DNA from 4 places in the Mesorhizobium sp. M8A.F.Ca.ET.202.01.1.1 genome. Region 3 is predicted to be linked to each of the others. Evidence: riboswitches for the same ligand, from Rfam matches in the RefSeq annotation. Region 3 holds a riboswitch; each other region holds the start of a gene.
What was found. Region 3 has a riboswitch for thiamine pyrophosphate ahead of thiC (phosphomethylpyrimidine synthase ThiC). Riboswitches for the same ligand answer to the same signal wherever they lie in the genome.
Positions count from the first base shown of each region.

Region 1 (7,430 bases), on a different contig from region 3:
CGGACCGACGACGAGCGCGTGCAGATCTCGATCAGCTATCTTGGCCTGACGCGGGAAGAGCAGGCAGAACATTCGCAAACACATGGCTGGCACGGATGGTACGACTATTTTCCATGGGAAGATCACCGCGCCGGCGTGCCTTCTATCCTGCCTGACATCGTCCTGCCGCGTCTTTCGGCGTGGTCCGACGACGCGGAAGACCCAAGCATACACCGCGACCGCCGGCAGCGCGTGGCATATGCTTTCGGTCTGGATGATCGCGACTGGAATGAGGAACTCGTCCTGCAGAGATACGAGCTGCTCTACGAAGCCGCGCTGGTGGCCGAGGCCACACGCGGACGGGACAACGGCAATCCGCCGTCCATCCCTGGCCTTCCGATGATCGCAGATCACCGGCGTATTCTGGCAACGGGAATGTCCAGACTGCGGACCAAGATCAAGTACCGCCCCGTCGTCTTCGAGTTGATGCCAGCAACGTTCACATTGCTGCAGCTGCAGCGAACCGTGGAGGCTCTGGCTGGCAGGCTCGTTCACAAGCCGAACTTTCGGCGTCTGATCGAAGAGCAGGATCTGGTCGAGGAGACAGGCGAGACGATGTCCGACACCGGGGGGCGCCCAGCGAAGCGCTTCCGCTTTCGCCAAACGGTCTTGGTGGAGCGAACCGTCGCAGGGACGAAATTGCCACTCTCACGCGGTTGACATTTCTTATACTCAAGATAAGTATATGTCAGTTATACTCATTTGGAGAATAATTGGCTATGCCTGTCACTTCCGCGCGCACGGCCGCGCTGTACGACCGCGTGCGGCAAGTCATTCCGTCAATCGAGTGGCCGGCATTCGCCGATGGTATCGAAGCCATCCTCGATCTGAAACGGCGGCGCAATGCCGTTATCCTGGCGCACAACTACCAGACGCCTGAGATCTTCCACTGCGTTGCCGACATCGTCGGCGACAGCCTGGCGCTTGCCCGCAAGGCGATGGCGGTCGAAGCGGATGTCATTGTGCTGGCTGGCGTGCATTTTATGGCCGAAACGGCGAAGCTGCTCAACCCGCAAAAGACGGTGCTCATTCCCGACCTACGGGCAGGCTGTTCGCTGGCGGGCTCCATCACCGCCGAGGACATCCGCCTGCTACGGCTACGCTGTCCCGGCGTGCCTGTCGTCACCTATGTCAACACGTCGGCCGAGGTGAAGGCCGAGTCCGACATCTGCTGCACCTCGGGCAACGCGAAGGCCGTCGTCGAGTCCCTGGGTGTTCCTCGGGTGATCATGTTGCCGGACGAATATCTCGCCCGGAATATAGCCGCCCAGACCGACGTGGAGATCATCGCCTGGTCGGGACATTGCGAGGTGCATGAGCGCTTCACGCCGGCCGACATCAGGGAATTGCGCGAAAGCCATCCGGGCGTGACGGTGCTCGCGCATCCCGAATGTCCGCCCGAAGTGGTGGCCGTAGCCGATTTTTCCGGCTCGACGGCCGCCATGTCCGACTATGTCGGAAGACAAAAGCCAGCGCGGGTCGTGCTGATGACCGAATGTTCGATGAGCGACAACGTTGCGGTGGAGCATCCCGAAGTCGAGTTCATCCGGCCTTGCAACCTCTGCCCGCACATGAAGCGGATAACGCTCGCCAACATCCGTACTGCGCTCGAACAGAACCGCCATGTCGTAACCATCGAATCGGAGATTGCAGGGCGTGCGCGGCTGGCCGTCGAGCGGATGCTGGCGGTATGAGCATGGACGTTCGCGATCTCGCCCGCCGGCCGGTCATCATCGGCGGCGGCATAGCCGGGCTGATGACCGCGCTGCACATGGCGCCTGAGCCGGTGCTGCTCCTGTCGAGATCGCCGCTTGGCGCGGAGGCGTCGAGTGCGTGGGCGCAGGGCGGGCTGGCCGCCAGCCTGGGCGGCGATGATGAACCGGCGCTCCATCTTGCCGACACGCTCGCCGCAGGGGACGGCCTTTGCGATGCGGATACAGCAAGGCGCATCGTGTACGCCGCGCCCGCGGCGATCGAGGATCTGACGCGCCTTGGGGCTCGCTTCGATCGCACATCTGCAGGAGTTCTGCGTCTCGGGCTGGAAGCCGCGCATAGCAGGCGGCGCATCGTTCATGCCGGAGGTGACGGCAGCGGAAGGGAGGTGATGCGCGCCCTGATCGCGGCCGTGCGCTCCACGCCTTCGGTTCTTGTCGTGGAAGGAGTCGAAGCACGCCGGCTGGCCGTCGAGGACGGCAGAATCGCCGGTGTTGTGGCGAGCGGTCCGACAGGTCCGGTGTTCTTTGCCACGGGACGGGCCGTTCTCGCCACGGGCGGCATCGGCGGCCTGTTCCGCGACTCAACCAACCCACTGGGCAGCTGCGGACAGGGTCTGGCGCTTGCGGCGCGCGCGGGTGCCGTCCTTGCCGATCTGGAGTTCATTCAGTTCCACCCGACCGCGCTTGACGGGCCCGGCCGTCCGATGCCGCTCATCAGCGAGGCGGTTCGCGGAGAAGGTGCAACAATCGTCGACGAAACAGGGCGGCGCTTCCTCGATGGCCTGCTCGGGGCGGAACTCGCACCGCGCGACATCGTCGCGCGCGCCGTCTGGCGACATCTTGCCGACGGCCATCGCGTCTTCCTCGACGTCCGCGAGAAGCCAGGCACGATGTTCGCGCAGCAATTTCTGACAATCGCATCAGCCTGCGGCAAGGCCGGCATCGATCCGGCGCGAGACCTCATTCCCATCCGGCCGGCCCAGCATTACCACATGGGTGGTGTCGCCGTGGATCTGGCCGGGCGAACATCGGTTCCTGGACTTTGGGCATGCGGCGAAGTCGCGTCGACCGGGCTGCACGGCGCCAACCGGCTCGCCAGCAACTCGCTGACCGAGGCCGTCGTTTGCGCGCGCTGGGTTGCCGAAAGCGTCGCTGGTGCACCGGACGGCGGTGGGAAGCCAGCGATGGCAGCTAACCTGCCCGCGCCGGATCCGAGGCCTGTGCGCCCTCTCCTGTCACATGCCCTTGGCGTCACGCGGGATGGCGAAGGTTTGAAAGAGGCTGCGCGCGCCTTGTTGCTGCTGTTGCATCGGCACGACACAGCGTCCGATCCCGCCGCCGTAGGGCTGATGATCGCGGTTGCCGCCTTGCTGCGCCGCGAAAGCCGTGGCGCTCACTACCGGAACGACTTTCCCCATCAAGCGGCCGTCGCCCGCCGCTCCGAAATCAGGCTCGACGCGGCCATGTTTGCGGCGCGGGAACTCGGCAACTCTCCAATGCTCGAAAGCGTCGCTTGATGAACCTATCCCCCCTTCCAACGATCATGCTCGAGCCTCTGGTGCGGGCAGCTCTGCTCGAGGACCTTGGCAAGGCCGGTGATTTGACCACTGATGCCATCGTACCGAAGGACCATCATGCGACAACGGTGCTGACTGCGCGCGAGGCCGGAACTATAGCCGGTCTCGACCTGGCGATGCTCGCTTTCAGGTTGATCGACCAGGATGTCGAGATGACAGTGGAGCGAGCGGACGGCAGCAACATCGCGCAAGGTGAGACCATCGCATCGGTCAGCGGTCCGGCCCGGGCCATACTCACCGCGGAACGGACGGCGCTCAATTTTCTGTGCCATCTGAGCGGTATCGCCACCGCGACGGCATTGATCGTCGCGGCGGTCCGCGGCCACGGCGCAAGAATCGTCTGCACGCGCAAGACGACGCCTGGATTGCGAGCGGTCGAAAAATATGCCGTGCGCGCCGGTGGCGGCTCCAATCATCGTTTCGGTCTCGACGACGCCATCCTGATTAAGGACAACCACATCGCCATCGCTGGCGGAATTCGCATGGCAATCGAGCGCGCGCGATGCAGCGTCGGCCACCTAGTCAAGATCGAAGTCGAGGTCGATACGCTAGCCCAGTTAGAAGAGGCTATGGCCCTCGCCCCAGACGCCGTCCTGCTCGACAACATGTCTGTCGACGAATTGCGCCAAGCAGTGGCGATGGTTGCCGGCCAGGCGATTACCGAGGCGTCGGGCAGGATAACGCCGGCGACGGCTCCAGCCGTCTCCGCGACCGGTGTCGACCTGATCTCCATCGGCTGGTTGACCCACAGCGCGCCAATCCTCGATATCGGGCTCGACTCCGCGAAATTTGTCCGTCGGGCCTGACAATCGGCGGTCGACCGGACGCTTTTTCGACCCAGCCCGCCAAGTTCAAAGGTGCCTAGGTCGCCCAATGCAAGGGGAACAGGATGGAAATGCACGCAGCGATTTCGGAAAAACCATGCGTGAAGCTCAATCCTTCGACGGCCACCGGATGTGGACCGTGGAAGCTGCTCGGGCGCTGCATGACGCGCCTTTCAACGACCTGCTGTTTCAAGCGCAAACCGTTCACCGCCGGAATTTCGATCCCAACAGGCGGCGGCGGGCGCTGGTCTCAGCGGCGGCGCCCTCGTCGTCGGAATCTAGCGGGGTAACCCGGCCACCCAGAGGATGGCGGGACGATTCATCCATGATGATAGGAAACAGGACCATTGCGAAAACTAGTCGCTGGCAAGCTGCACGGCATCTACGTCACCGAAGCGAACCTCAACTACCATGGATCGATAACGCTGGACCCTGACCACTGCGAAGCAGCCGGGATCCTGCCGATGGAATTTGTGGAGATTTGGAACAAGAATTCCGGTGCGCGGATTTCGACCTATGTCATTTTCGGCGAGCGCGGCTCACGATGCTGCATCCTCAATGGTGCGGCTGCCCGCACCTGCCAGCCAGACGACCAGATCATTGTTTGCAACTCCATATACCTGGACGAAGCGAATATCACCTCGTTGAAGCCGCGGATCATCACCTTCGACCAGGACAATCACATACTCGATCGCCTGAGCTACTCCGTCGATCTTGACGCACATGGGCGTTACAGTTTCTCGATCCTTGACGAGGCGAATGAGCCTTTGGCCATTCCTGCGCTGGTCTCCGGCGCGTGACTTCCTCTCGAGATTTGCCCGTGCTTTGCGCGGGGTTTCATTAGTCGCCGATCACCGCCGCAGGTGGAAATGCGCTTGACAAAGCAGTGTCGGCTCGGTCAATTCGAAAACATTCACCAGGGGAGTCCCGGCAAGGGGCTGAGATACTGCTGGCTATCGCGGCGCAGTGACCCGTTGAACCTGATCCAGTTCATACTGGCGTAGGGACGGTGCAAGCGCTTTGCGGGAGTTTACGCCCGAAGACCTGTTTTCAAGCAGGTCGACCAAAGCGTCTTTTCATCCTTCCGGCACAGAACTGGGTCTCCAATGCATGAGCAAAGGAGCCTCAAGATGAATGCCCTAACCCCAGCCGTCTCAACGGGACCGCTGCCTGCCTCACGGAAAATCCACAAGCCCGGCGTCCTCCATCCGCACATCAAAGTGCCGATGCGCGAAATCTCCGTCCATCCGACAGCGGGCGAGCCGCCCATCACCGTCTACGATCCGTCCGGCCCCTATACCGACCAGACTGTCGAAACCAGCATCGAAAAGGGCCTCGCCCGGCCTCGCCACGAATGGATCACGGCGCGGGGCGATGTCGAAGCCTATGACGGCCGCCATGTGCGGCCGGAAGACAATGGCTTCGTCACGGGTGAGCGCCTGACGCCGGAATTTCCCATTCGCAACCGGCCGCTAAGGGCCAGGGCCGGCAAGGCGGTGACACAGCTTGCCTATGCGCGCGCCGGCATCATCACGCCCGAGATGGAGTTCGTCGCCATCCGCGAAAACCTCGGCCGGGAAATCGCCCGCGGCAAGCTGCAACGCGACGGTGAAAGCTTCGGCGCGGCTATTCCCGATTTCGTCACGCCGGAATTCGTACGCGACGAGGTGGCGCACGGGCGGGCGATCATTCCAGCCAACATCAACCACCCAGAGAGCGAACCGATGATCATCGGGCGCAATTTCCTCGTCAAGATCAACGCCAATATCGGCAATTCCGCTGTCACTTCCTCGATGGCCGAAGAGGTCGAAAAAATGGTCTGGGCGATCCGCTGGGGCGCCGATACGGTGATGGACCTGTCGACCGGCCGCAACATCCACAACATTCGCGACTGGATCCTGCGCAATTCACCGGTGCCGATCGGCACGGTGCCGCTTTACCAGGCGCTCGAGAAGGTCGGCGGCATCGCCGAGGACCTGACCTGGGAGGTGTACCGCGACACGCTGATCGAGCAGGCCGAACAAGGCGTCGACTATTTCACCATCCATGCCGGTGTGCGGCTGCATTACATCCCGCTGACCGTCGACCGGGTCACGGGCATCGTCTCGCGCGGTGGCTCGATCATGGCCAAATGGTGCCTGCACCATCACCGGGAAAGCTTCCTCTATGAGCATTTCGAGGAGATCTGCGACATCTGCCGCGCCTATGACGTATCCTTCTCGCTCGGCGACGGCCTTCGTCCGGGCTCGATCGCCGATGCCAATGATGCGGCGCAATTCGCCGAGCTGGAAACGCTCGGCGAATTGACGCAGATCGCCTGGGCCAAGGATTGCCAGGTGATGATCGAAGGTCCCGGCCATGTGCCGATGCACAAGATCAAGGAGAATATGGACAAGCAGCTCGCTGTCTGCGGCGAGGCGCCCTTCTATACGCTTGGACCACTGACGACCGACATTGCGCCGGGCTATGACCATATCACCTCAGGCATTGGTGCTGCCATGATCGGCTGGTTCGGCACCGCCATGCTCTGCTATGTCACGCCCAAGGAGCATCTCGGCCTTCCCGATCGCAACGACGTCAAGATTGGCGTGATCACCTACAAAATCGCCGCCCATGCCGCCGATCTGGCGAAGGGCCATCCGGCAGCGAAAGTCAGGGATGATGCCCTTTCCCGCGCGCGCTTCGAGTTCCGCTGGGAAGACCAGTTCAACCTGTCGCTCGACCCCGAAACCGCGCGGTCCTTCCACGACCAGACCTTGCCCAAGGAGGCGCACAAGCTGGCGCATTTCTGCTCGATGTGCGGGCCGAAATTCTGCTCCATGCGTATCTCCCACGACATCCGCGCCGAAGCCCAGAAGGAAGGCATGGCGGCGATGGCGGCGAAATACCGCGAGGGCGGCGATCTCTACATGCCGGCTGACGAGACCGGCGTAGCGCTCATGCCAGAGGCGCCGGAGCCATCATGAGGGTGTTGGTCAAAGGGGCCGGCGTCGCCGGCCTCACCGCCGCCTTCGAACTCGCCGCCCGCGGCGCGACGGTCACAGTCGCTGAGATCCGGCAGACCCTTGGCGGCAATGCCTCGTGGTTCGCCGGCGGCATGCTGGCGCCATGGTGCGAGCGTGAAAGCGCCGAGCAGCCGGTGCTGGATCTCGGACGCGTCGCCGCCGACTGGTGGGATGCGGCACTGCCGGATCAGGTGACACGGGCCGGAACACTGGTCGTGGCCATGCCGCGAGATGCCGGTGAGCTTGACCGGTTCGCCAGTCGCACGTGGG
Region 1 covers NZ_SRUN01000002.1:428,727-436,156, reverse strand. The annotation lists gene EN845_RS06795 (hypothetical protein) at 1-699, shown strand, start outside; gene nadA (quinolinate synthase NadA) at 759-1,733, shown strand; gene EN845_RS06785 (L-aspartate oxidase) at 1,730-3,271, shown strand; gene nadC (carboxylating nicotinate-nucleotide diphosphorylase) at 3,271-4,137, shown strand; partial or broken gene EN845_RS36015 (biotin synthase) at 4,286-4,387, shown strand; gene panD (aspartate 1-decarboxylase) at 4,503-4,955, shown strand; TPP riboswitch at 5,064-5,180, shown strand; gene thiC (phosphomethylpyrimidine synthase ThiC) at 5,286-7,121, shown strand; gene thiO (glycine oxidase ThiO) at 7,118-7,430, shown strand, end outside.
Region 1: it holds a riboswitch for thiamine pyrophosphate, as region 3 does, so the genes downstream of both, thiC (phosphomethylpyrimidine synthase ThiC) here and thiC (phosphomethylpyrimidine synthase ThiC) in region 3, are expected to answer to the same signal.

Region 2 (7,430 bases), on a different contig from region 3:
GCACCGGCGAGGCCTGGGGCGCGCCGATGTACAATCTCGTCGGCGTCGTCGCGCTCGCCTTTCTCGGTCACCGGCTCGGTGCCCCCGAGATGCGAAGGTTGGCGATCTGCGCCTTCATCTGCATCGTGGCCATGTCGGGGGCCTATGCGGCCATCCGCTGGACGGATTGCAATGTGCGCGGGCGGATGGACGCCGTCTGCTGGCCGGCGCGGCCGATCTCGGACGAGGCCGAGGCGGTGTGGCACGCCGCGGTGCCCGGCCGGCTCGACATTGTCGGCGGCGATACCAATCTTGCCATGCTGGCGGGCCTCAACGCCTATGACAAGCCGTCGATCTTCACCGATCTCGATATGCGGTTCGCACCCTGGATCACGAGGCAGCGGTTGCGCGACCATGGCATGCTGATGGTTTGGTCGGGTCCTCACGTGCCGTCGCAGCTGCGGGCATGGTTGGACAACGTTCCGGTCAAGACCGTTCTTTTCAACTGGTCGCGCGAGGCGCCGCCTGTGGCGATCAGTTTTGCGGCCATTCCGCCTGGTATCCGATATCTGCCGGTCGCCGCCAGCAGCCGGACTCGGCATCCGCGCATCTAAGGTTTCCCCGTTCCTTAGGGGGCGCCTTTCACCGGTATAGCCGAATGGCCCGCTCGTCCGACTGGACGAAGCAGGCGACAATGCCCATTTATGGGACTATCCAAATTTGTTGTCGCGCAATTCCCCGGGGAACGCCGCTACAGTTTTCCCGGAATTGCCTTTTGAGGAGACGTTACATGGCGACTTCGAGCGAACGTGCAGTGCTTGCCGGCGGCTGTTTCTGGGGCATGCAGGATCTGATCCGGCGCATGCCGGGCGTCCTCGCCACGCGTGTCGGCTACAGCGGCGGCGACGTGCCGAATGCCACCTATCGCAATCATGGCACGCATGCCGAAGCCATCGAGATCAGCTTCGATCCGGCGAAAATCAGCTTCCGCCAGCTTCTGGAATTCTTCTTCCAGATCCACGATCCGACGACGCGCAACCGCCAGGGCAACGATGTCGGCATGAGCTATCGCTCGGCAATCTACTACACCAGTGAGGAGCAGAAGCGTGTGGCGGAGGACACCATCGCCGATGTCGATGCCTCTGGCCTGTGGCCCGGCAAGGTTGTCACCGAGCTCGCTCCAGCCGGAGCGTTCTGGGAGGCCGAGCCCGAGCACCAGGATTATCTGGAGAAGTATCCGAACGGCTACACCTGCCATTTCGTCAGGCCGGATTGGAAACTGCCGGTTCGTGAAAAGGCCGTTTCATAAGGCTCGCGGATCAGTCTTTGCGGCAGTGGGTTTAAGCGCCCGCCGATTGCCGCGAGGCCATATCAATAGCGGCTGTCAGCCCCGCCCGGCGGTTGACAGTCCGCGGCACTGCTGACCAACTGCGCGGGTTGATTGATTTCAGGGGGAGCATGAGGAAACTCTACGAAAAACCTGTGTTGGTGAAGCGGGAAAGGCTCTCAAGTGTCGCCGCGGCAGGACCGCTTTCTCCCAAACCAGGCTGACGGCTCGGCCGGTCTTTTGGTAGTGACTGGACCGGTTCGTTACGGTGCTCGGATTGCCGGGCGATGTCTTGCCCCGCCGGATCTGAAAAGATGATTTCTTTCGAGCCTGTGGCCGGCGCCCGGCAGCTCAATGCAGTTTTCATCCTGGATGTTTCTGCTTACACCGGGCCTCTGCTTTCCGGCTGGATCGAGGCGGGAAACCGTATTGGCGCGATCATCGTGCCTGGCTTTCAGCGCCCATCCAGAGGCTTCAGCATTGGCAATTTTCGACGCCGGCTGAGGCGCCAGCTTCTGCTCAGGCGCTATCTCGGCAACACGCCGGTAAAGTTGATCGAATTCGGCCGGCCTTACGACTGGGACGAGCTTGGCCGGCAATTGCCTGACGTCGCCGCGGATGTACTGATCTGCTACGCTTTCCCGACCCTGATCCCGCAACAACTGCTCGGCCTCTTTCCCAAGGGCGGGCTTAATTTTCATCCAGCGCTGCTGCCCAACTACCGGGGTCCGCATCCTCTCCATCGCCTGGTCGCGGACGGCCAGCATGCCGTCCATGGCGGCGTGACATTGCACAAGATGTCCGCCAATTTCGATGACGGTGACATCCTCGGACAGGTGCCGTTCTGCGAAGCACACTGGGCAACGCGGCGGGATGTGGCCGACAGCGTGGCGACCGCGATGCGCGCGTTGGTGCGCGAGGTGGCGCCAGCCTATTGCAAGGATTTGGTGTCCGGGACGCGGCAGCCAACCGGTGATTTCGTCTGGGCGCGACTTGAGCGGAACCACATGGCGATTTCATCCGACATGTCGATCGAGCACGTTGCCCGATTGTGGCACGTCCTGGGCGGCAATCCCGGTATCTATCTGGACGTTGCCGGCCGCGAGGTTCGGTTGGCCTTTCAGATCGCGCGACTGGGTCCGCCAACTGGAAAAGGTCCGGTCAGGCGATGGGGGAGGGTGGAGTTCGATCTTGCCAATGGCCGGGTTCGATACCTCACCTATGGCCGCCTGCTCAAACGGCTGATGAAAATGCACACCGCATTCGCACGGCCAAAAGCCGGAAAACCGTGCCCCGAAATAAGAGTGTATGGCAAAGTAGCCAGCGAATCGGCGCCAGAGGTACCGCCGGCCGGTCGTGGCGGATAGTGAAGCCAATGCGCATGGCGGAACTTGCGTCCGCGCTTTTCCTGCTGCGAAAACTACTTACCGCAGTTCTTGTCGTTCACGGTCGGCGCGGTCGCCCTGCCATTGGCATCCGTCCGCGTGCTGGTCGGGCAATTCTGGTCCGCGTTGGAATTTCATGTCGCCCGGCGTGATGGTCGGGCTGTTGGCTGCGCCCGGATCGAGACAAATTTCCGGGCCGCAACACCCGGTTGCGCCTGCGCTGGCGCAATGCTTTTGGCGCAGCTTGCTGAAAAAACAGCTTCCCCAACCGATCGAATGGTGCTTTAACGCCGCCATCCACAGGGGTGCTCCGTACGGTCGGGGCTGAGACGGGGGCGGCAAGCCCACAGACCCTAGAAGCTGATCTGGGTAATACCAGCGGAGCGAGGCGGGCGATGTTTTCAGGCGCACAGGTTTCCCTATATCCCATGGCCGACGATTTTGTCGGCGTCATCCTGGGTGCGCTCGGCGTGCTCGATCCGTATCGCGACAAGCTCAGGATCGAGACCGACGACATCTCGACCTTGCTGGTCGGGCCCCCCGAGGTGCTATTCCCGGCGCTGCGCGACCTTTTCGTGGCTGCGTCTGGCAGCGGTAAGCATTGCGTGCTGTCGGCGACCATTTCGCGTGGTTGCCCAGGTGAGCCGGACGATCCGATCTGCCGCTCCGACACGTTTGGCGGACCTGCCGGGCCACTCGGCCCGCGCAAGCAAGCCGCCATTTCCGCCGTGCGCGGCGCGCCCGCCACTGGGCAGCCAGCGGCGGCGCAGTTCTCGCTCTATGTGATGGGCACGGACGACCATATGGACGAGATCTATGGCTGCATCGATTTCCTGAAGCAGTCTGGCGTCTATGATCGCTCCAAGAATTTCTGCACCAAGCTGCGCGGCGATGCTGGCGCGATCTTCTCGGCGCTCGACGAAGCCTTCTGCCGCTTCGGACCGGGCGCCGGCCACGTAACCCTCGACGTCACGGTTTCGGCCAACAGTCCCACTGCCGTCTGAACCGTTCGCGCCGACGCGCGAACGCCGTCAAGGTCATCCTCTCGTGGCTTCATCGTCATTCAACCCGCGTCAGCTCGCGGGCTTCCTCGCCCAGGCAGCGCCGGCCGTGATATCGATCGGCCTGGTGCTCGTGGCGTGGGAACTCTACGCAAACCATTCCGGCATCAAGCCGACGGTTCTGCCGGCACCCTCGCGCGTCTTCGAACAGGCGATGCTCAATCGTGACGCGCTGCTCGACAACGCCATTCCCACCATCCGCGCCACGCTGATCGGTTTTGCCTGCTCGCTCAGCGCCGCCTTCGCGCTGTCGATGCTGGTCGACTTCTTCCAGCCTTTGCGGCGCGCGCTGTTTCCTGTCTTCATAGTCAGCCAGACCTTGCCGCTGGTCGCCATCGCGCCATTGGTGGTGCTGTGGTTCGGTTTCGGGCTGACGCCCAAGATCATGCTGGTGGCACTGGTCACCTTCTTCCCGATGCTGGTGGCCCTGGTGCAGGGCTACGAGGCTACCGAGGTCGAGATCGGGCAGATGCTGCGCGCCATGGGAGCAGGGCGCTGGCGGGTCTTCATCCTGGCACGGTTGCCTTCGGCGCTGCCTTATTTCTTCGCTGGCCTCAGGATCTCCATCACCTATGCCGTCGTCGGCGCCATCTTCGCCGAATATGCGGGCGCGGCCAAAGGGCTGGGCATCTACATGCTCAACGCCAAAAACAATTTCCGTCCCGACCTGGTGCTCGCCGCCGTCGGCGTCAGCGCCGCCCTTACCCTCGTCCTGTTCGGGCTGACGGTGGTGCTGCAACGACTTGCCATGCCCTGGGAAAGAGCCGCTGGCAGGCAAGCCGCCCGAAAAGGCCCGCAAGCATGAGCCGGCTCGAATTGCGGCATATGCGCAAGGCCTTTGGCGGGCTCGAAGTGCTCGCCGACATTTCGCTGCGCGTGGATGCCGGCGAATTCGTCTCGATCCTTGGGCCTTCGGGTGCCGGCAAGTCGACGCTGTTCCAGCTTCTGACCGGCGCCGAGCATGGCGAGGGTGAGATGTTTTTCGACGGCGCGCCGCTCGACGATCATGGCAGGCATTTCGCCTTCATGCCGCAGCGGGACGCGCTGATGCCGTGGCGGCGCATCCTCGATAACACGACGCTCGGGCTCGAGGTGCAGGGCCTCGGCCGCAAGGCGGCGCGGACGCGTGTCGCGCCGCTGTTTGCCGAGTTTGGGCTTGCCGGCTTCGAGCGGCATTTTCCGGCGCAGCTTTCAGGCGGCATGCGGCAGCGCGCGGCGCTGCTGCGTACTGTCGTGCAGGAACGCGACATGTTGCTGCTCGACGAGCCGTTCGGCGCGCTCGATGCACTGACGCGCGCGGCCATGCAGCGCTGGCTCGAACAGATGTGGCGGCACCATCGATGGACGGCGTTGCTGATCACCCATGACGTGCGCGAAGCCGTGTTCCTGTCAGACCGCATCTATGTGCTGTCGGCCCGGCCTGCCCGTGTCGTGCGCGAGATCCAGGTGCCACTGCCGCGCCCGCGCGATCCGACCAGCGCCGCCACACGGCAGGCCGGGGCACTCGAGGCCGAGATCCTCGACATTCTGCTCAACCTCCAGCCAACCAAAGGACATGACCATGACTGACTTGACGCGAAGGCAGGCTCTGCTGCTCACCCTTGCCGCTAGCGTACCGCTGGCCACCGGATCGAGCCGCTCCTTCGCGGCAACGCAAAAAGTCACTGTCGCGCTGGACTGGACGGTCAACACCAACCACATCGGGCTGTTCGTCGCGCGCGAAAAGGGTTTTTATCGCGAGGCCGGTCTGGAGGTCGATATCGTGCCTTACAGCGACACCGGCGCCGGCACGCTTGTCGCCAACCGCGTCGCCGATTTCGGCATCAGCGGCACCATCAGCCTGTTCACCCAGAAGACCGCCGGCGCCGACTTGAAGGCCGTCTATGCCGTCGTGCAGTCCGAAACTGGTCGGCTGGTGTTCAATGCGGCGCGCAGCGAGATGAAGAGCCCGAAGGATCTGGATGGCCTGACCTATGGCGGTTTCGGCAGCGCCTGGGAAAACGCACTGATCTCGACCATCATCCGGCATGATGGCGGCAAGGGCGATTTCGAGACGGTGACGCTCGGCACTTCCGCCTATGAGGCGCTCGCCAACGGTTCGGTCGACTTCACCCTCGAAGTGTCGACCTGGGAGGGCGTCGAAGCCGAGCTCAAGGGCGTCAAGCAACGCAGCTTCGTCTATGCCGACTATGGCGTTCCCGACGAGCACACGACGCTCATCTCTTCGAGCGAAGCGTTTCTCCAGTCAAATCCCCAACTGGCGTCGTCCTTCATCCAGGCAACGCGGCGCGGCTATCAGTTCGCGGTGGATCATCCAGAGGAAGCCGCGACGCTGCTGATCGCCGCCAACAAGGATGCCCTCACCAATCCGGCGTTGATCCAGACTTCGCTGAAGGCACTGATCGACGGGCACTATCTGCGCGGGCAAGACGGCACTATCGGCATCATGGATCCCGCCAAGATGGAAGCGATCGGCTCCTACCTCCTCGCCGCGGGTATCCTGCATGATGCCGATGGCAAGGTTGTCGCGCAACGTCCGGATTTCGTGGGATATTTCAGCAATGGGTACCTCAGATAGGTGCCGACGCTGAGACTGCGAAAAGGTCGTATCGTCCGATGCTGGAGGCGAGGATGTCGCTAGGTCGCAGCCCGACAAAACCGCGGCTACGGCCTTCACCTTCGACCCGGTTTGATGCCGATCTGATCTTCTCGGTTAACGGCACGGCAATGGTTACGTGCAAAGGTCGCCCCCGAGGGATCATCGGGATGCTTGCCTTGCTAATGTCAAAAAGTGAAGCGCTTTCGCGTGCGCCAGACAAAAGGCTTTTGTCGGCGGCGCGCAAGCACGAGATCATGCTCGACTTGCGCGAAGGCTTCTTTCGCGCCTGTGCGCTGCTGTGCGCGGGGCTGTTCGTCTATCGCGGCGTCTATCAGCTTCTCGAGGATCCGACCCGGCTCAACACCGCGCTGGTGGCGATTTCCGAGATACTCACCTTCACCTGGCTGCTGCTGTCGCGGCGTCCGGTCACGCGTGACTGGAATCTGCTTACCGTCATCGTTTCGGTGACAGCCAGTTTTGGCGTTGCGTTGATCAGTCTCAAGCCAGGCATTGCGCTCATCCCTCTCTACGTCGCCGCGCCGTTACAGATCATCGCATTGTTGTTCGTTATCTGGGGCAAGATCTCGCTGGGGCGCTCTTTTGCGATCCTGCCGGCCAATCGCGGTGTGATGACGGGCGGTGCCTATCGGCTGGTGCGGCATCCGATCTATGCCGGCTACCTCGCCGGCCATGTGCTCTACCTCCTGTCGGCCTTTTCCTTCCACAATCTCGCTGTCTATGCGGTCATCACCTACATGCAGCTGTATCGAATCCTGCGCGAGGAGGCCTTGCTGGCCGCCGAGCCGGAGTATCGCGCTTACATGGAACATGTACACTACCGGCTGTTCTACCGGTTATTCTGAAGGCCAGGCTGTGAGGGTTGGCCAACAGGCTCATCAGCGTCCAGTGGTCGGAGCTGCTCCCCAGGCGAGGGCGCTGTAGCTCGGCGCTCCGGTCGGCGGCAGCAACGGCGCGAATGCCGGGCCGGCGTCAATATCGGAGATTCGGGCGGCATCAACGCCGGGCTCGGCGCCAATGCTGGTGGAACAGGCGGTATCAACGCGGGGCTTGGCGCCAAT
Region 2 covers NZ_SRUN01000016.1:110,352-117,781, reverse strand. The annotation lists gene EN845_RS28895 (glycosyltransferase family 39 protein) at 1-593, shown strand, start outside; gene msrA (peptide-methionine (S)-S-oxide reductase MsrA) at 770-1,288, shown strand; gene EN845_RS28880 (formyltransferase family protein) at 1,858-2,673, shown strand; gene EN845_RS35580 (hypothetical protein) at 2,731-2,988, opposite strand; TPP riboswitch at 2,983-3,096, shown strand; gene EN845_RS28875 (YkoF family thiamine/hydroxymethylpyrimidine-binding protein) at 3,087-3,695, shown strand; gene EN845_RS28870 (ABC transporter permease) at 3,739-4,557, shown strand; gene EN845_RS28865 (ABC transporter ATP-binding protein) at 4,554-5,321, shown strand; gene EN845_RS28860 (ABC transporter substrate-binding protein) at 5,314-6,330, shown strand; gene EN845_RS28855 (isoprenylcysteine carboxylmethyltransferase family protein) at 6,369-7,214, shown strand.
Region 2: it holds a riboswitch for thiamine pyrophosphate, as region 3 does, so the genes downstream of both, EN845_RS28875 (YkoF family thiamine/hydroxymethylpyrimidine-binding protein) here and thiC (phosphomethylpyrimidine synthase ThiC) in region 3, are expected to answer to the same signal.

Region 3 (7,430 bases):
GTGGAAAGCGAGCGAAGAATGCTGGTCTTGCCGCTGCCTCTCGTCCCTGCGACGAAGACCGGCTTGGCGGCGGCAGAAATCAACGCCGACTTCTGACTGAACCACAGTATCGGGCGGCTTTCGTACTCGATCCTGTTGGGGCCGAACGGATTCTCCATCGCTATTCGTCCCTTACCTTAATGCGCCAAGCCGAGTTTGCCTTGGTGAGGCCGTCTATCTCGATGAAGCGCGCCGCTTGGAGCATCAGAAGAGAGTCTTCCAGATCTAGCCCGAGCTCGGCGGAGGCAGCAATCTCAGTGATCTCGTCCCAGAAGAGTAACCCATTCCCGCGCCTGGTGGCATGGTCGCGCAGTCGGCGCAGCAGGTCAAACGTGTCGTTGTTCAGAAAGGCCTTGCCGTTGGACATGGTCGAAATAAAGCAATGTTCGCCTTCCATGACCGTCCCGTCGGCGACATTGGTGCGGTAGGGTATAAGTCGGATGCCGACGAGCTCTCCCTGATCGGTCGTGAAGAAGACGAGCTCATTGAAACCTGACTGTATCTCTGGTGCTGAGATGCAGATCAATTTGCCGTCCGGAAACCTTGGATCGTTGACGATCTCGACCGGATCAGCATGTATGTGTCCATGCAGGTAGACGATAGGCTTGTTGCCCTGCAGCAGCTGAGTTCTGACAAATCCGCTGTTGAGCATCTCCGCGTATGGCGTAATGCGCGGAGTCTTTTGTGGCAGCAGATTGTGATGGCCGATCATGATGCCGTAACGCATGTCGGGCTGCTGGAGCAATTCCTGTAGGCCTGCAAGCATCTCACGCGAGATGTATGGCGTGTCCATCTGACCGTAATACTCGTCGTCGGACGCCTCCTTGTCTGGATCGCTGGGAGGTGTCGCGGGCGAATGTCCCGAGATGTCCGGCGAGCCGAGATCTACAGGCTCTGTAGAAGGACTGAGTGCCTCGAGACGATCACGAAGGAACGCGGGAAGGTTTTGAAGCTCCCAACTGCCTATCGCTGTGTTGACGAGGATGAAGTTTGCGCCTGCGGATCCTGTCGGAAGTCTGAAGTGCACGGGTTGGTCCACGGGAACGGTCTGCCAACCCAAGCGGGCGGCTAAACTCGCCATTTCGCTGAATTTCTCAGTCGGTCCAAGTTCGCGCGCGTCATCACGGTTCACATCGTGATTTCCCGGTACGAATATCAACGGAAGCGCCTTTGAACTGCGTCCCTGTGCGCGGCAGAGCAACGTGAAATGCTGGAATGCCGAAGCAATGAAGGTCTTGTCGCCACGGCTCGTGAAATCCCCCATGAAGGCGATCGTATCCAAGGGCTTCGAAGTCGTCAGCCGCCGAAGTTTCGTCAAGACGGCACGCAGCGAAGACGCGCGTAGCTTCTGCGTTATTTTCGGAGCGAACTTGCTATCCTTGGCATCGATGTTGCTAGAGGAAGGATGCCAGTCCGGATAGTGAATATCGCCTACTTGAAGGATTCGCACCCGCCGCATAACTCGCCCCCCTGCCGAGAGCCATAGACTAATCCGTTCGCTTTTGCCAAGCGCGAACGATCATCCGCAGTGTCCTTAACGAGGTAGCCTGCACTTTTCGAGAATTGCCACGGCGGCTATTTTTCGGCTGTGAAGCACACGAGACCCGTGACGTGAGACCCAGTTGCTCAATGCCCAGTTGCTCAATGAGCTTTCTTACGAATAAGGGAGAATTTCCGCGGCCGGACTATCTCTGAGCGAGCGTGCATGACTGCCAACGGAAGGTCTTGCACGCACCCTTGCGATCTTGAGCAATGGTCGCCATGACTTTCTTCTTGCAGGCTTTTGAGTGGCCCAGCCTGCGATCACCAGACCCCACCGATTCTAAAGAGCGTGGCAGATGGGATAGTCGAGGTTGCCCGTGCACAGTCACGCTCAGGGCTTGCGCCGCCCAGAGGACACGCTGAAAAGGCAGATTGGGGCGCAAGCACGCCATTCACGAGAGGTTCGACATGAAGACCATGCAAGAAAAAGACATTCCGGCATTCGTACAAGCAGTTGTGGACGCCGGCTGCAAAATTTGCGCGATTGGCAACTTGGGATACGTCTTTGGCGATGCTGATTTCACGCCAGCGCAACGGAGGGCCGTCGAGCCACAGCTGCGTAGGATTGCTGAAATCTACGGCGAACGCGATCATCTCATGAACGAGATAGCTGTATATCTGCGGTCGATCGGACGCCATGTCGAGGTTGAGCCGAAGACAGGTATTTCCTGATGGCCGTGATCGCGAGAAGCCGTCTTCCAACCTCTGAATCCTAAAGGAGGTGACCCCCAAGGCCGTTCGTCACCTTCGACCAGAATAACCACATCCGTGACCGCCTGAGCTACTTGGTCGATACGCGCACATGGCCAATACAGTTTCTCCATCCTTCACGAAGCGAATGAGGCTTTGGCCATTCAGCCCCGGTCTACGGGGCGTGACTTGTCCCCGATGCATGCGCGAGCTCTCCGCCCGGCTGGCCGCCGGTCGTCGCCACCGGCCGAAGGCGCCCGAATGCGCTTGACAAGATAGCGTCAGCCCGTTCAACCTAAGGCATTCACCAGGGGAGTCCCGGCAAGGGGCTGAGATACTGCTGGCTTTCGCGGCGCAGTGACCCGTTGAACCTGATCCAGTTCATACTGGCGTAGGGACGGTGCAAGCGCTTTGCGGGAGTTTACGCCCGAGGTCCTGTTGCAGCAGGTCTACAGAAGCGTCTTTTCATCCTTCCGGCACAGAACTGGGTCTCCAATGCATGAGCAAAGGAGCCTCACGATGAATGCCCTCACCCCCGCCGTATCGACGGGACCACTGCCCGCCTCGCGGAAAATCCACAAGCCCGGCGTCCTCTACCCGCAGATCAGGGTGCCGATGCGCGAGATTTCCGTCCATCCGACGGCCGGCGAACCGCCCGTCACCGTCTACGATCCGTCCGGCCCCTACACCGATCCATCAGTCGAAACCAGCATCGAAAAAGGCCTTGCCCGGCTTCGCCACGAATGGGTCACGGCGCGTGGCGATGTCGAAGCCTATGACGGCCGCCACGTCCGGCCGGAAGACAATGGATTCGCCACCGGCGAGCGCCTGACACCGGAATTTCCGATACGCAATCGGCCGCTCAAGGCCAAGCAGGGCAAGGCGGTGACCCAACTTGCCTATGCGCGCGCCGGCATCATCACGCCAGAAATGGAGTTCGTAGCCATCCGCGAGAATCTCGGCCGCGAGGTGATGCGCGGCAAGCTGCAACGCGACGGCGAAGCCTTCGGCGCGGCGATCCCAGATTTCGTCACACCCGAATTCGTGCGCGACGAGGTGGCGCGCGGGCGCGCAATCATTCCCGCCAACATCAATCATCCCGAGAGCGAGCCGATGATCATCGGTCGCAATTTTCTGGTCAAGATCAACGCCAACATCGGTAACTCGGCTGTCACATCGTCGATGGCCGAAGAGGTCGAAAAAATGGTCTGGGCTATCCGCTGGGGCGCGGACACGGTGATGGACCTGTCGACCGGCCGCAACATCCACAACATCCGCGACTGGATCGTGCGCAATGCGCCGGTGCCGATCGGTACGGTGCCGCTCTATCAGGCGCTGGAAAAGGTCAACGGCATCGCCGAGGATCTGAACTGGGAGGTCTACCGCGACACGCTGATCGAGCAGGCCGAGCAAGGCGTCGACTATTTCACCATCCACGCCGGCGTGCGGCTGCACTACATCCCGCTGACCGTCGACCGGGTCACGGGCATCGTCTCGCGCGGCGGCTCGATCATGGCCAAATGGTGCCTGCACCATCACCGGGAGAGCTTCCTCTACGAGCATTTCGAGGAGATCTGCGACATCGCCAGAGCCTATGACGTCTCCTTCTCGCTCGGCGACGGCCTTCGTCCCGGTTCAATCGCCGATGCGAACGACGCGGCGCAATTCGCCGAACTGGAAACACTTGGAGAACTCACCAAGATTGCCTGGGCAAAGGACTGCCAGGTGATGATCGAAGGCCCGGGCCATGTCCCCATGCACAAGATCAAGCAGAACATGGACAAGCAGCTCGCAGTGTGCGGTGAGGCGCCGTTCTACACGTTGGGGCCGCTGACGACCGACATCGCGCCGGGCTATGACCACATCACCTCAGGGATAGGTGCCGCCATGATAGGCTGGTTCGGCACCGCAATGCTTTGCTACGTCACGCCGAAAGAGCATCTCGGCCTTCCCGACCGCAACGACGTCAAGATTGGCGTGATCACCTACAAGATAGCCGCCCATGCAGCCGATCTGGCGAAGGGCCATCCGGCAGCGAAAACCAGGGATGATGCCCTTTCGCGCGCGCGCTTCGAGTTCCGCTGGGAGGACCAGTTCAACCTGTCGCTCGACCCCGAAACCGCACGGTCCTTCCACGACCAGACCTTGCCCAAGGAGGCGCACAAGCTGGCACATTTTTGTTCGATGTGCGGGCCGAAATTCTGCTCCATGCGCATTTCCCACGACATCCGTGCCGAGGCCCAGAAGGAAGGCATGGCGGCAATGGCGGCAAAATACCGGGAGGGCGGCGATCTCTACATGCAGGCGGACGAGACTGGCGTACCGGTCGTGCCAGAGGCTCCCAAACCATCATGAGGGTGCTCGTCAAAGGGGCCGGCGTTGCCGGCCTCACCGTCGCTTTCGAACTCGCCGCCCGCGGCGCGACGGTCACCGTCGCCGAGATGCGGCATGGCCTTGGTGGCAACGCGTCGTGGTTCGCCGGCGGCATGCTGGCGCCATGGTGCGAGCGCGAAAGCGCGGAGCAGCCGGTGCTGGATCTCGGACGCGATGCTGCCGACTGGTGGGATGCGGTGCTGTCGGGTCAGGTGACACGGGCCGGGACATTGGTCGTGGCCGCGCCGCGTGATGCCGGTGAGCTTGACCGGTTCGCCAGTCGCACGTCAGGGCATCGGCGCGTCGATGAAAACGAAATTGCGCTCCTGGAACCCGACCTCGCCGGCCGCTTCCGGCGTGGATTGCTCTTCCCCGACGAGGCTCACCTCGACCCACGCCCGGCGATGGCGGCACTTCATGACAAGCTTGCGACCATGGGTGTCAAATTCCACTTCGGCTGCGACGCCCGGCCTGTTTCGGGATTCGCCCGTCAGATAGACTGCATGGGAATGGCAGCGGCCGATGACAGGCTGCGCGGTGTTCGCGGCGAAATGCTGATCCTTCGCACGCCTGATGTCTCGCTGTCGCGGCCGGTCCGTTTGCTTCATCCACGCTTTCCGCTTTATGCCGTGCCGCGCACCGATCACTGTTTCATGATCGGAGCGACGATGATTGAAAGCCAGAGCGCCGGACCGGTGACGGCGCGTTCCATGATGGAGCTGCTGGGCGCCGCCCATGCCCTCCATCCGGCCTTTGGTGAGGCCGAGATCGTTGAAACCGGTGTGGGTGTCCGTCCGGCATTTCCCGACAATTTGCCACGCGTCGAAACAGACGGTGAGATCATCGCGATCAACGGTCTTTATCGTCACGGTTTTCTCCTCGCCCCCGCCATGGCGCGCCAGGCTGCCGACCTGGTTTTCAGTCAAGACAGAACCAAGGAGCATGCTCATGAAACTGATGGTCAACGGCGAGGCGCGTGAGATTGCCGCCACCACGCTGGCCGAGTTGCTTGCCGCGCTCGACTATGAGGGCGATTGGCTCGCCACCGCCGTCAACAGCGACCTCGTGCACAAAGCCAACCGCGCGGAGTTCCAGTTGAGCGACGGCGACCGGATCGAAATCCTCTCGCCCATGCAGGGCGGCTAGCATGTTGGAGCTTTATGGAACCGAGCTTTCGTCGCGCCTGCTTCTCGGCACGGCTCAGTATCCTTCGCCGGCCATCCTTGCCGATGCAGTCAAGGCATCGGGCACGTCGGTGGTGACCGTCTCGTTGCGGCGTGAGATGGCGGGCGGTAGGGCCGGCGAACAATTCTGGTCGTTGATCCGCTCGCTGGGCGCCAGAACCCTGCCCAATACCGCCGGCTGCCTCTCCGTCAAGGAAGCCGTCACCACCGCGAAAATGGCGCGCGAGGTCTTCGGCACCAACTGGATCAAGCTCGAAGTGATCGGCAATCACGACACGCTACAGCCGGATGTGTTCGGTCTGGTTGAAGCCGCCCGCATCCTGTGCGAGGACGGCTTTGCGGTATTCCCCTATACCACCGACGATCTCGTTGTCGCCGAGCGGCTGCTGGAAGCGGGCTGCAAGGTCCTGATGCCGTGGTGCGCACCGATCGGTTCCGCCTTGGGACCGGTCAACATGACGGCGCTGCGCTCGATGCGCGGATATTTCCCTGGCGTCCCGCTGATTGTGGATGCGGGGCTCGGACGGCCGTCGCACGCGGCCACCGTCATGGAACTCGGCTTTGACGCCGTGCTCCTGAACACAGCGGTCGCCAAGGCGGCAGATCCGGTCGGCATGGCGCGTGCTTTCGGTAAGGCGGTCGACGCCGGTCGTGAGGCGTTCAGTTCGGGAATGCTCGAACCGCGCGACGTCGCCGTGCCATCGACACCGATGGTCGGCAGGGCCGTTTTTTCATGAAGCTCGATCCCTTCTACCTGATCGTCGACAGCGCCGCCTGGATCGAAAGGTTGGCGCCGCTCGGCGTCAAGCTGATTCAGCTTCGCATCAAAACCATGGATGAAACCGGGCTGCGCGCGGAGATCCGCAAGTCGAAGGCCTGGTGTGTCCAACAAAAAAGCCAGCTCATCATCAATGATTATTGGCGCCTGGCAATCGAGGAAGGCTGCGATTTCGTGCATCTGGGCCAGGAGGATTTGCAAACGGCCGACCTCTCGAGGATACGGGCAGCGGGCGTCAGGCTCGGATTGAGCACGCATGATCATGTCGAGCTGGAAACGGCCATGTTTGCCGAGCCCGACTATGTCGCGCTCGGTCCGATCTATCCCACCACTTTGAAGAAAATGAAGTGGGCACCGCAAGGGCTAGAGCGGATCAGCGAGTGGAAGCGGCGGGTGGCGCCGATCCCATTGGTCGCCATCGGCGGCCTCAACCCCGACCGCCTCGACGGCGTCTTTGAGGCCGGCGCCAACAGCGCCGCAGTGGTCACGGACATCACGTTGAGCTTCGACGCCGAAGCGCGCACGCGAGAATGGATCGAAAAGACGGACCGATGGCGATGAGACGAGAACCGCATGTGCTTGTCGTTGGCGGATCAGATTCCAGCGGGGGTGCTGGAATAGCACGCGACATCGAGACGATCTCTGCCGTTGGCGTGCGCACCTGTCTCGCCGTCACAGCGCTAACGGTGCAAACGCACGACGCCGTGATCGAAATCCATCATTCGCCACCCAGCATGGTGGCCAATCAGATGTGTGCCGCGCTACAGGCCAACGACGTAGCCACAATCAAGATCGGCATGCTGGCGACTGCCAAGATCATTGTT
Region 3 covers NZ_SRUN01000017.1:81,178-88,607, reverse strand. The annotation lists gene EN845_RS29495 (hypothetical protein) at 1-158, opposite strand, end outside; gene EN845_RS29490 (metallophosphoesterase) at 161-1,498, opposite strand; gene EN845_RS29485 (hypothetical protein) at 1,990-2,253, shown strand; TPP riboswitch at 2,571-2,687, shown strand; gene thiC (phosphomethylpyrimidine synthase ThiC) at 2,791-4,626, shown strand; gene thiO (glycine oxidase ThiO) at 4,623-5,624, shown strand; gene thiS (sulfur carrier protein ThiS) at 5,593-5,790, shown strand; gene EN845_RS29460 (thiazole synthase) at 5,792-6,565, shown strand; gene EN845_RS29455 (thiamine phosphate synthase) at 6,562-7,167, shown strand; gene EN845_RS29450 (hydroxymethylpyrimidine/phosphomethylpyrimidine kinase) at 7,158-7,430, shown strand, end outside.

Region 4 (7,430 bases), on a different contig from region 3:
TTCGCCGGGCGCGCCAGCACGCGCGCCAGGATCAGCCGCGCCCGCTCGCCGCCGGACAGCTCGCGCACCGGCGTGCGCGCCTGCTCCGGCTTGAACAGAAAATCCTTCATGTAGGAGACGACATGGCGCTGCTCGCCATTGATGACCAGGTTCTCGCCGCGCCCGTCGGTGAGATATTGCGCCAGCGTCTCCTGCGGGTCGACCGCCTCGCGCTTCTGGTCGAGCGTGGCGATCTCCAGATTCGTGCCGAGCCGTATCGAACCAGCGTCCGGCGCCAATTCGCCGGTCAGCATCTTCAGAAGCGTCGTCTTGCCGGCGCCGTTCGGTCCGACGAGGCCGACGCGGTCACCGCGCTGGATGCGGGTCGAGAACCCCTTGACGACGGTGAGGTCGCCAAAGCTCTTCTCTATGTTTTTCGCCTCGATCACCAGCTTGCCGGATTCGGCCGCGTCGCTGGCCACCATTGTCGCGGTGCCCTCGGCGCCGCGATGGCCGCGAAAGCGCTGGCGCATGGTCTGCAGTTCGCCGAGACGTCGCATGTTGCGCTTGCGCCGTGCCGTCACGCCGTAGCGCAGCCAGTGCTCCTCGCGCACGATCTGGCGGCCGAGCTTGTGCTGCTCGCGCTCTTCCTCCTCCAGCACGAGGTCGCGCCATTCCTCGAAATGGCCAAAGCCCTTGTCCAACCGGCGGGTCTGGCCACGGTCGAGCCAGACGGTGGCACGCGACACACGCTCGAGGAAGCGGCGGTCGTGCGAGATCACGATGAGCGCCGAGGAAGTCCGGACGAGTTCCTCTTCCAGCCATTCGATCACCGACAGATCAAGATGGTTAGTCGGCTCATCAAGAAGCAGGATGTCGGGCTCCGGCGCCATGACGCGGGCAAGGGCGGCGCGCCTGGCCTCGCCGCCGGACAGGTCTGCCGGCCGCTCCTCGCCTGACAGGCCGAGATGCTCCATCAGATAGCTGGCGCGGTAGGGATCGTCGGCCGGGCCGAGTCCGGCCTCGACATAGGCCCGCACATTGGCAAAGCCGTCCATGTCGGGCATCTGGGGCAGGTAACGCACCGTTGCCGAAGGCTGGCGGAACACCTCGCCGTCCTGCGGTTCGATCAGGCCGGCGGCGATCTTGAGCAGCGTCGACTTGCCGGACCCGTTGCGGCCGACCAGCGCGATCTTGTCGCCGGCCGACGCGGTCAGGGCGGCGCCATCGAGCAGCGGCGTGCCGCCAAAAGTCAGTCTTATCCCGTCGAGATTGAGAAGGGGCGGGGCCATGTCAGCTTTCGGGCAATGGATAGGGATGGGCAAGCAGCAGCGCGCGGCCGTGGCCGAGCGCGATGTCGAGGCGGCCCTTGACCTCGTTGGAAATGGTCAGCGACGATCCGAAAGCCACCTCGACCTTGTCGAGCGGCCATTTGGCGCCGGTGACGGTCAGGCCGGAGAGTTCGGAAAAGCCGAGAATAGAAAATAGCGTGCCGTCGGCATAATCGAAGCTGGCCCTGCCGTTGAGCAAGGGGACACCCTCCTGGGCGCCGCTGGTCAAAAGCACATCCGTTCCGGCCTCGGCCAGCCGCAGGCCAAGCGCCAGATGCAGAAAGGCGTGATCGGCGCGCTTGCCGCCGAAGGCGCCCGCCAGCACAAGGCGGGTCGCTCCACGCTCCAGTGCGGCCGCGATTGCCAGTTCGCCGTCGGTCTTGTCCTTTTCCGTCGGGAAGGTTTGCTGGGGCACGGCGGCGAGATGGGCGGGCAGATCGGCCGGAACCGAATCGAAATCACCGACCCACAATTCCGGCACGAGGCCCAGCATCCGCGCATGACCGATGCCGGCGTCGGCGGCGATCACGCGCGAGCCTTCGACCTGGCGGTCGAGCCGGGGCGTGCGGAGGAGATCGCCGCCAAGCAGGATGGTGAATGTGCTCATATCCCGTCGCCTTACCAGCCCGGCACGGGAAACGGAAGGCGGCAAACTCCCACTTGCGTGTCCCACCCGCCGGGCCTATGTGTCGAAACGCTCTAACGGGGTGCCGGACGCGAATTTCGCGGGCCGGCTGAGAGGCAGTCTCGCCAACCCGCTGAACCTGATCCGGTTTGTACCGGCGGAGGGATTAGACGTTTCGGACAGTCCGACGCCTCAATTCCTTTCAACGCAAACGAAGGAGGCGCCGATGCGCACGTTTTTATATTCTCTCATCGCAGCCACGGCGGTGACGCTGTCCGGGCCGGCCTTGGCCAAGGACAAGCTCACGGTCTACACCTATGAGAGCTTCACCGCCGACTGGGGTCCAGGCCCCGTGGTGAAGAAGGAATTCGAGGCCGAATGCGGCTGCGATGTCGAGTTCGTCTCGGTCGCCGACGGCGTGGCGCTGCTCAACCGCGTCAAGCTGGAAGGCGCTTCGACCAAGGCCGACATCGTGCTCGGCCTCGACACCAATCTCACCGCCGATGCCAAGGCCTCCGGCCTGTTCGCGCCGCATGGCGCGGTGAGCGATGTCAACGTGCCGGGCGGCTGGAGCGACGATACTTTTGTTCCCTTCGACTACGGCTATTTCGCCGTCGTCTACGATACGCAAAAGCTGAAGTCGCCGCCGAAAAGCTTGAAGGAGCTGGTCGAGGGCAGCGCCGACGACAAGATCGTCATCCAGGACCCGCGCACCTCGACGCCCGGTCTCGGCCTGCTGCTCTGGGTGAAGTCGGTCTATGGCGATAAGGCGCCGGAGGCCTGGGCCAAGCTCAAGACCAAGGTGCTGACCGTGACGCCGGGCTGGAGCGAGGCCTATGGCCTGTTCACCAAGGGCGAGGCGCCGATGGTGCTTTCCTACACCACCTCCCCGGCCTACCACATGGTCGCCGAGAACACCGAGCGTTACCAGGCGGCGTCTTTCGAAGAGGGCGAGTATCTGCAGATCGAGGTCGCCGGCATCACCACGACCGGAGCCAAGAACCCGCTGGCGGAAAAATTCATGGCCTTCATGACCGGACCGAAATTCCAGGACGCCATCCCCGAGACCAACTGGATGTTCCCGGCCGGCAAGACCGACAAGCCGCTCAACCCGGCCTTCGACAAACTGGTCAAGCCGACCAAGACCCTGCTGTTCAGTCCGGAGGAGGTCGCGGCCAACCGCAAGACCTGGGTGGATGAATGGCTGGCGGTGATGAGCAAGTAGTTGGCTGTATGATCCGAAGATGAATGCTTTACGGCGCCCCCCTCTGTCCTGCCGGACATCTCCCCCGCTTGGGGGGAGATTGGCTGTCATCGGCGATTTCGCCAATCGCCAACATTGCAGGAATGAGCTGGGCGCCGGAGCTGCTAATCTCCCCCCTCGTGGGGGAGATGTCCGGCAGGACAGAGGGGGGCGCGAAGGAACGCGACGCACGTTAAAGGCCTTTCGTGCAACCCGCGTCTGATCCCCGCATTACCGCCGGCAGCGTAGCGCTGGCGGCGATCGCGCTCTTGATCGGCGGCGCGTTTGCCGGGCTGCTTGTCGAAGGCGCACACGATCTCTCCGGCGCCTGGGTGGCCTTCGACCCTTATCTGTTGCGCGTCGTGCGCTTCACACTCTGGCAGGCGGCCCTGTCAACGCTGCTCTCCGTCGGGCCGGCCCTGTTCGTGGCGCGGGCGCTGTCGCGGCATCCACGGTTCTTCGGCCGCGCCTTCATTCTGCAGCTCTTCGCCGTGCCGTTGGCGCTGCCGGCGATCGTCGCGGCGCTCGGCATTCTGGCGCTTTATGGCCGTGCCGGCTATTTCGCCGGCCTGTTCAACTGGGTTGGCGGCCAGGGCTGGCCGGGCATCTACGGCCTCTCCGGCATTCTCGTCGCCCATGTCTTCTTCAACCTGCCGCTGGCCACCCGCCTGTTCCTCGAGGCGCTGCAGACCATCCCCTCCGACCAGTGGCGGCTGGCGAGCCAGCTCGGCATGGCGGCGCGGCCGGCGTTCCGGTTGATCGAATGGCCAACACTGCGCGCCGCCATGCCCGGCGTCGCCGGGCTCGTCTTCATGCTCTGCATCACATCCTTCACCATCGTGCTGACGCTTGGCGGCGGGCCGGCCGCGACGACGCTCGAAGTCGGCATCTATCAGGCCTTGCGCTTCGATTTCGATCCCGCGAGGGCTGTCGCGCTGACATTGCTGCAGATCGCCTTGACCTTCATCGTGGTGCTGGCGCTGACGCGGCTCGGCGCCAATGTCGTCGGCGACACCAACCTGCCGGTCGCGCCGCGCCGCTATCTCTCCGTCAACGGCACCGAAGCCACACTGAATGCCTTGCTCATCGGATTGGCGCTGCTGGTCGTCGCGGGACCGATGGCGGCGACCGTGATCGCCGGATTGAGCGCCGATCTCGACCGGCTGGCCGGCGAGACCGCTGTCCGGCAGGCGACACTCACCAGCGCCGTGCTCGGCTTCCTTTCGGCGCTGCTTTCGGTGATGCTCTCGTTGGCATTGACAATGGCGCGGCGGGCGCTGGCATCGAACCGCCGCTCCGGCCCAATGACACTGCTCGAACACGCCACCGATACCGGCGCCGGCTTTGTGCTGGTCGTGCCGCCGATCGTCGTCGGCGCCGGTTGGTTCCTTCTGTTGCGCCACGTCGGCGACGTCTTTGCCATCGCCCCGCTCATGGTCGTCACCGTCAACGCTGTCATGGCGATGCCTTTCGCGCTGCGCGCCATCCGCCCCGCCTATGATGCGGCAATCGAGCGCCACGAACGGCTCTGCGCACAGCTCGGCATTTCCGGCTGGGCAAGGCTGAAGCTGGTCGACTGGCCGTCGCTGCGGCGGCCGCTCGCCACCGCCTTCGCCTTCGCCATGGCGCTGTCGCTTGGCGATCTCGGCGTCATCGCCCTGTTCGGCAGTGATTCCGTACAGACCTTGCCCTACCTTCTCCTGGCGCGCATGGGCAGCTACCGCACCCAGGACGCCGCCGGCCTGGCGTTGTTGCTGGGCCTTGTCTGCCTGGTACTGGTGCTGGCAGCGGACCGGCTGGGAAAGGGGATGGCCCGCGATGTCTGACGGTGCGGCTGACGGCAAAGGGGTTCCGGTACGGCTGGACAAGGTCTCGTTCAGTTATGGCGAGGCATTGTTCGCTTTCGATGTCGAGTTCACCGCGACGCAAATCACTGCCATCATGGGGCCAAGCGGTTCGGGAAAGTCGACGCTGCTCAATCTGGTGGCCGGATTCGAGATGCCGAGATCCGGCCGCGTGCTGATCGGCGGGGGCGATGTCCGTGGTGAGCCGCCGGCCGTGCGTCCGGTGTCGATGGTGTTTCAGGAGAACAATCTTTTCGCGCATCTTTCCGTCGAGCAGAATGTCGGGCTCGGCCGTTCGCCATCGTTGCGGCTGACCGATACCGACCACGCCGATATCGCGGGCGCCCTTGCGCGCACCGGTCTTGCCGGCAAGGAGAAGCGGCTGCCGCGCGAACTTTCGGGCGGTGAGCGCCAGCGCGTCGCCCTGGCTCGCGTGCTGGTGCGTGACCGCCCGGTGCTGCTGCTCGACGAACCCTTCGCCTCGCTTGGGCCCGCCTTGCGCGACGACATGCTCGACCTGGTTGCTGGCCTTCATGCCGAGCGTGGCATGACGGTGCTGTTCGTCACGCACCAGCCGCAGGATGCCCGCCGCATCGGCCAGAAGGTGGTGTTTCTGGACAATGGCGCCGTCGCCGCCACAGGCACGGCGGACGATTTCTTTGCCGGGGCTGGTCCGGAGGCGTTCCGGCGCTATATCGGTGCGGGTGCCGGGGATGCCTTATCACGAGATATTGCCCGGAAGCGGACATAATTTACGCTCAAACCGGCCCGAGGCGATGTGGCGCTTGCTTGCCATGACTGGAGTAGTGTGGCTAGGTCCGCTCGATACCGGTCCGGCACTGGCCGTGATTTGCCTACAGCATCTGCTGCCCGGCCCGAGGGGCGCGTGACGGACGCTGTAGCAGTTTGTTTTGCGCATTGCATGATCATGCGCAAGGACCTGAAAGGAAGCCATTCTGGCGATCGGCGTTGACAGGCTACGAATGAACCCGCTGGCGCGCTTCTTGGCGCTGGCTGGCTTTGCCGTGGCGCTGGCGAGCTGCCAGATGTTCACGCCTCCGGAGGTCCAGGAATCCGGCTTCCAGCCATCCGACAAGCCGATCACGGTGGACAATGTCGCCGCCAACAACAAGCTTGCCGAACTCGCCAAGGCGCAGCATCCGCGCATCCTGGCGACCTATGGTGGCGAATATTCCGATCCCAAGCTCGAGCGCATGGTCGCCAAGGTGGTCGGCAATTTGACCGTGGTGTCGGCCAACCCGACCCAGACCTATCGCATCACCATCCTCAATTCGCCCAACGTCAACGCCTTCGCACTGCCGGGCGGCTATCTCTACATAACGCGCGGCCTCCTGGCGCTGGCCAATGATTCGTCCGAGCTCGCCGCTGTCATCGCGCATGAAATGGGACACGTCACCGCCAATCATGGCCTGCAGCGCCAGCAGTTGGAGGCCGAGGAGGGCCTGGCGACCAAGGTCGTCTCGGATGTGCTCGGCGACAGCCCGACCGCCAAGGCAGCACTGATCCGCGGCAAGCTCAGGCTGGCGCAGTTCTCGCGCAACCAGGAACTGGAGGCGGACGCCATCGGCATCAAGTCGATCGGCGAAGCCGGCTACGATCCCTATGCCGCCGGCCGCTTCCTGCAGTCGATGTCGGCCTACACCGATTTCCGCTCGATCAGCGGCGCCACGGACGCCAGCCTCGACTTCCTTGCGACGCACCCCAACACGCCGCAGCGCATCGATCTGGCACAGCGCCACGCCCGCCAGTTCGGCGCGCCAGGCTTCGGCACGCGCGACCGTGATTCCTTCCTCGCCGGCATAGACGGCCTACTCTACGGCGACACGCCGGAAGAAGGCTATGTGCGCGGCGAGACCTTCCTGCATCCGGGCCTCGGCGTGTCGTTCACGGTGCCGGACGGTTTCATCATCGACAATTCGGCGGCAGCGGTGACGGCGACCGGTCCTGGCGACATAGCAATCCGCTTCGACGGCGTTTCGATCGACAAGAACCGCGCCTTGACCGACTATATCAGAAGCGGCTGGGTGGCTGGCCTCGACGACAGCACTGTCAAGCAGGAAACCATCAACGGCAATGAGGCGGCGACCGCGCATGCCGGCGCCGAAGGCTGGCAGTTCGATATCGCGGTGATCCGCGCCGGCGGCCAGGTTTACCGATTGCTGACCGCGGCGCCCTCGGCCAGCACCTCGCTGGAAACGGTGGCGCGCTCGGTCAGCGGCTCCTTCCGCATTCTCAGTCCCGCCGAAAAGGCGGCCCTGAAGCCACTGCATATCCGTGTGCTTACGGTACAGCCGGGACAGACCATGGGCTCGCTTGCCGCGCAGATGGTGGGCGTCGACCGCAAGCTCGACCTGTTCCGCGTGCTCAACGCGTTGTCGCCGGGGGCC
Region 4 covers NZ_SRUN01000007.1:128,630-136,059, forward strand. The annotation lists gene EN845_RS17005 (ABC-F family ATP-binding cassette domain-containing protein) at 1-1,271, opposite strand, end outside; gene EN845_RS17010 (thiamine diphosphokinase) at 1,273-1,917, opposite strand; TPP riboswitch at 2,004-2,118, shown strand; gene thiB (thiamine ABC transporter substrate binding subunit) at 2,162-3,160, shown strand; gene thiP (thiamine/thiamine pyrophosphate ABC transporter permease) at 3,385-5,004, shown strand; gene thiQ (thiamine ABC transporter ATP-binding protein) at 4,997-5,773, shown strand; gene EN845_RS17035 (M48 family metalloprotease) at 6,006-7,430, shown strand, end outside.
Region 4: it holds a riboswitch for thiamine pyrophosphate, as region 3 does, so the genes downstream of both, thiB (thiamine ABC transporter substrate binding subunit) here and thiC (phosphomethylpyrimidine synthase ThiC) in region 3, are expected to answer to the same signal.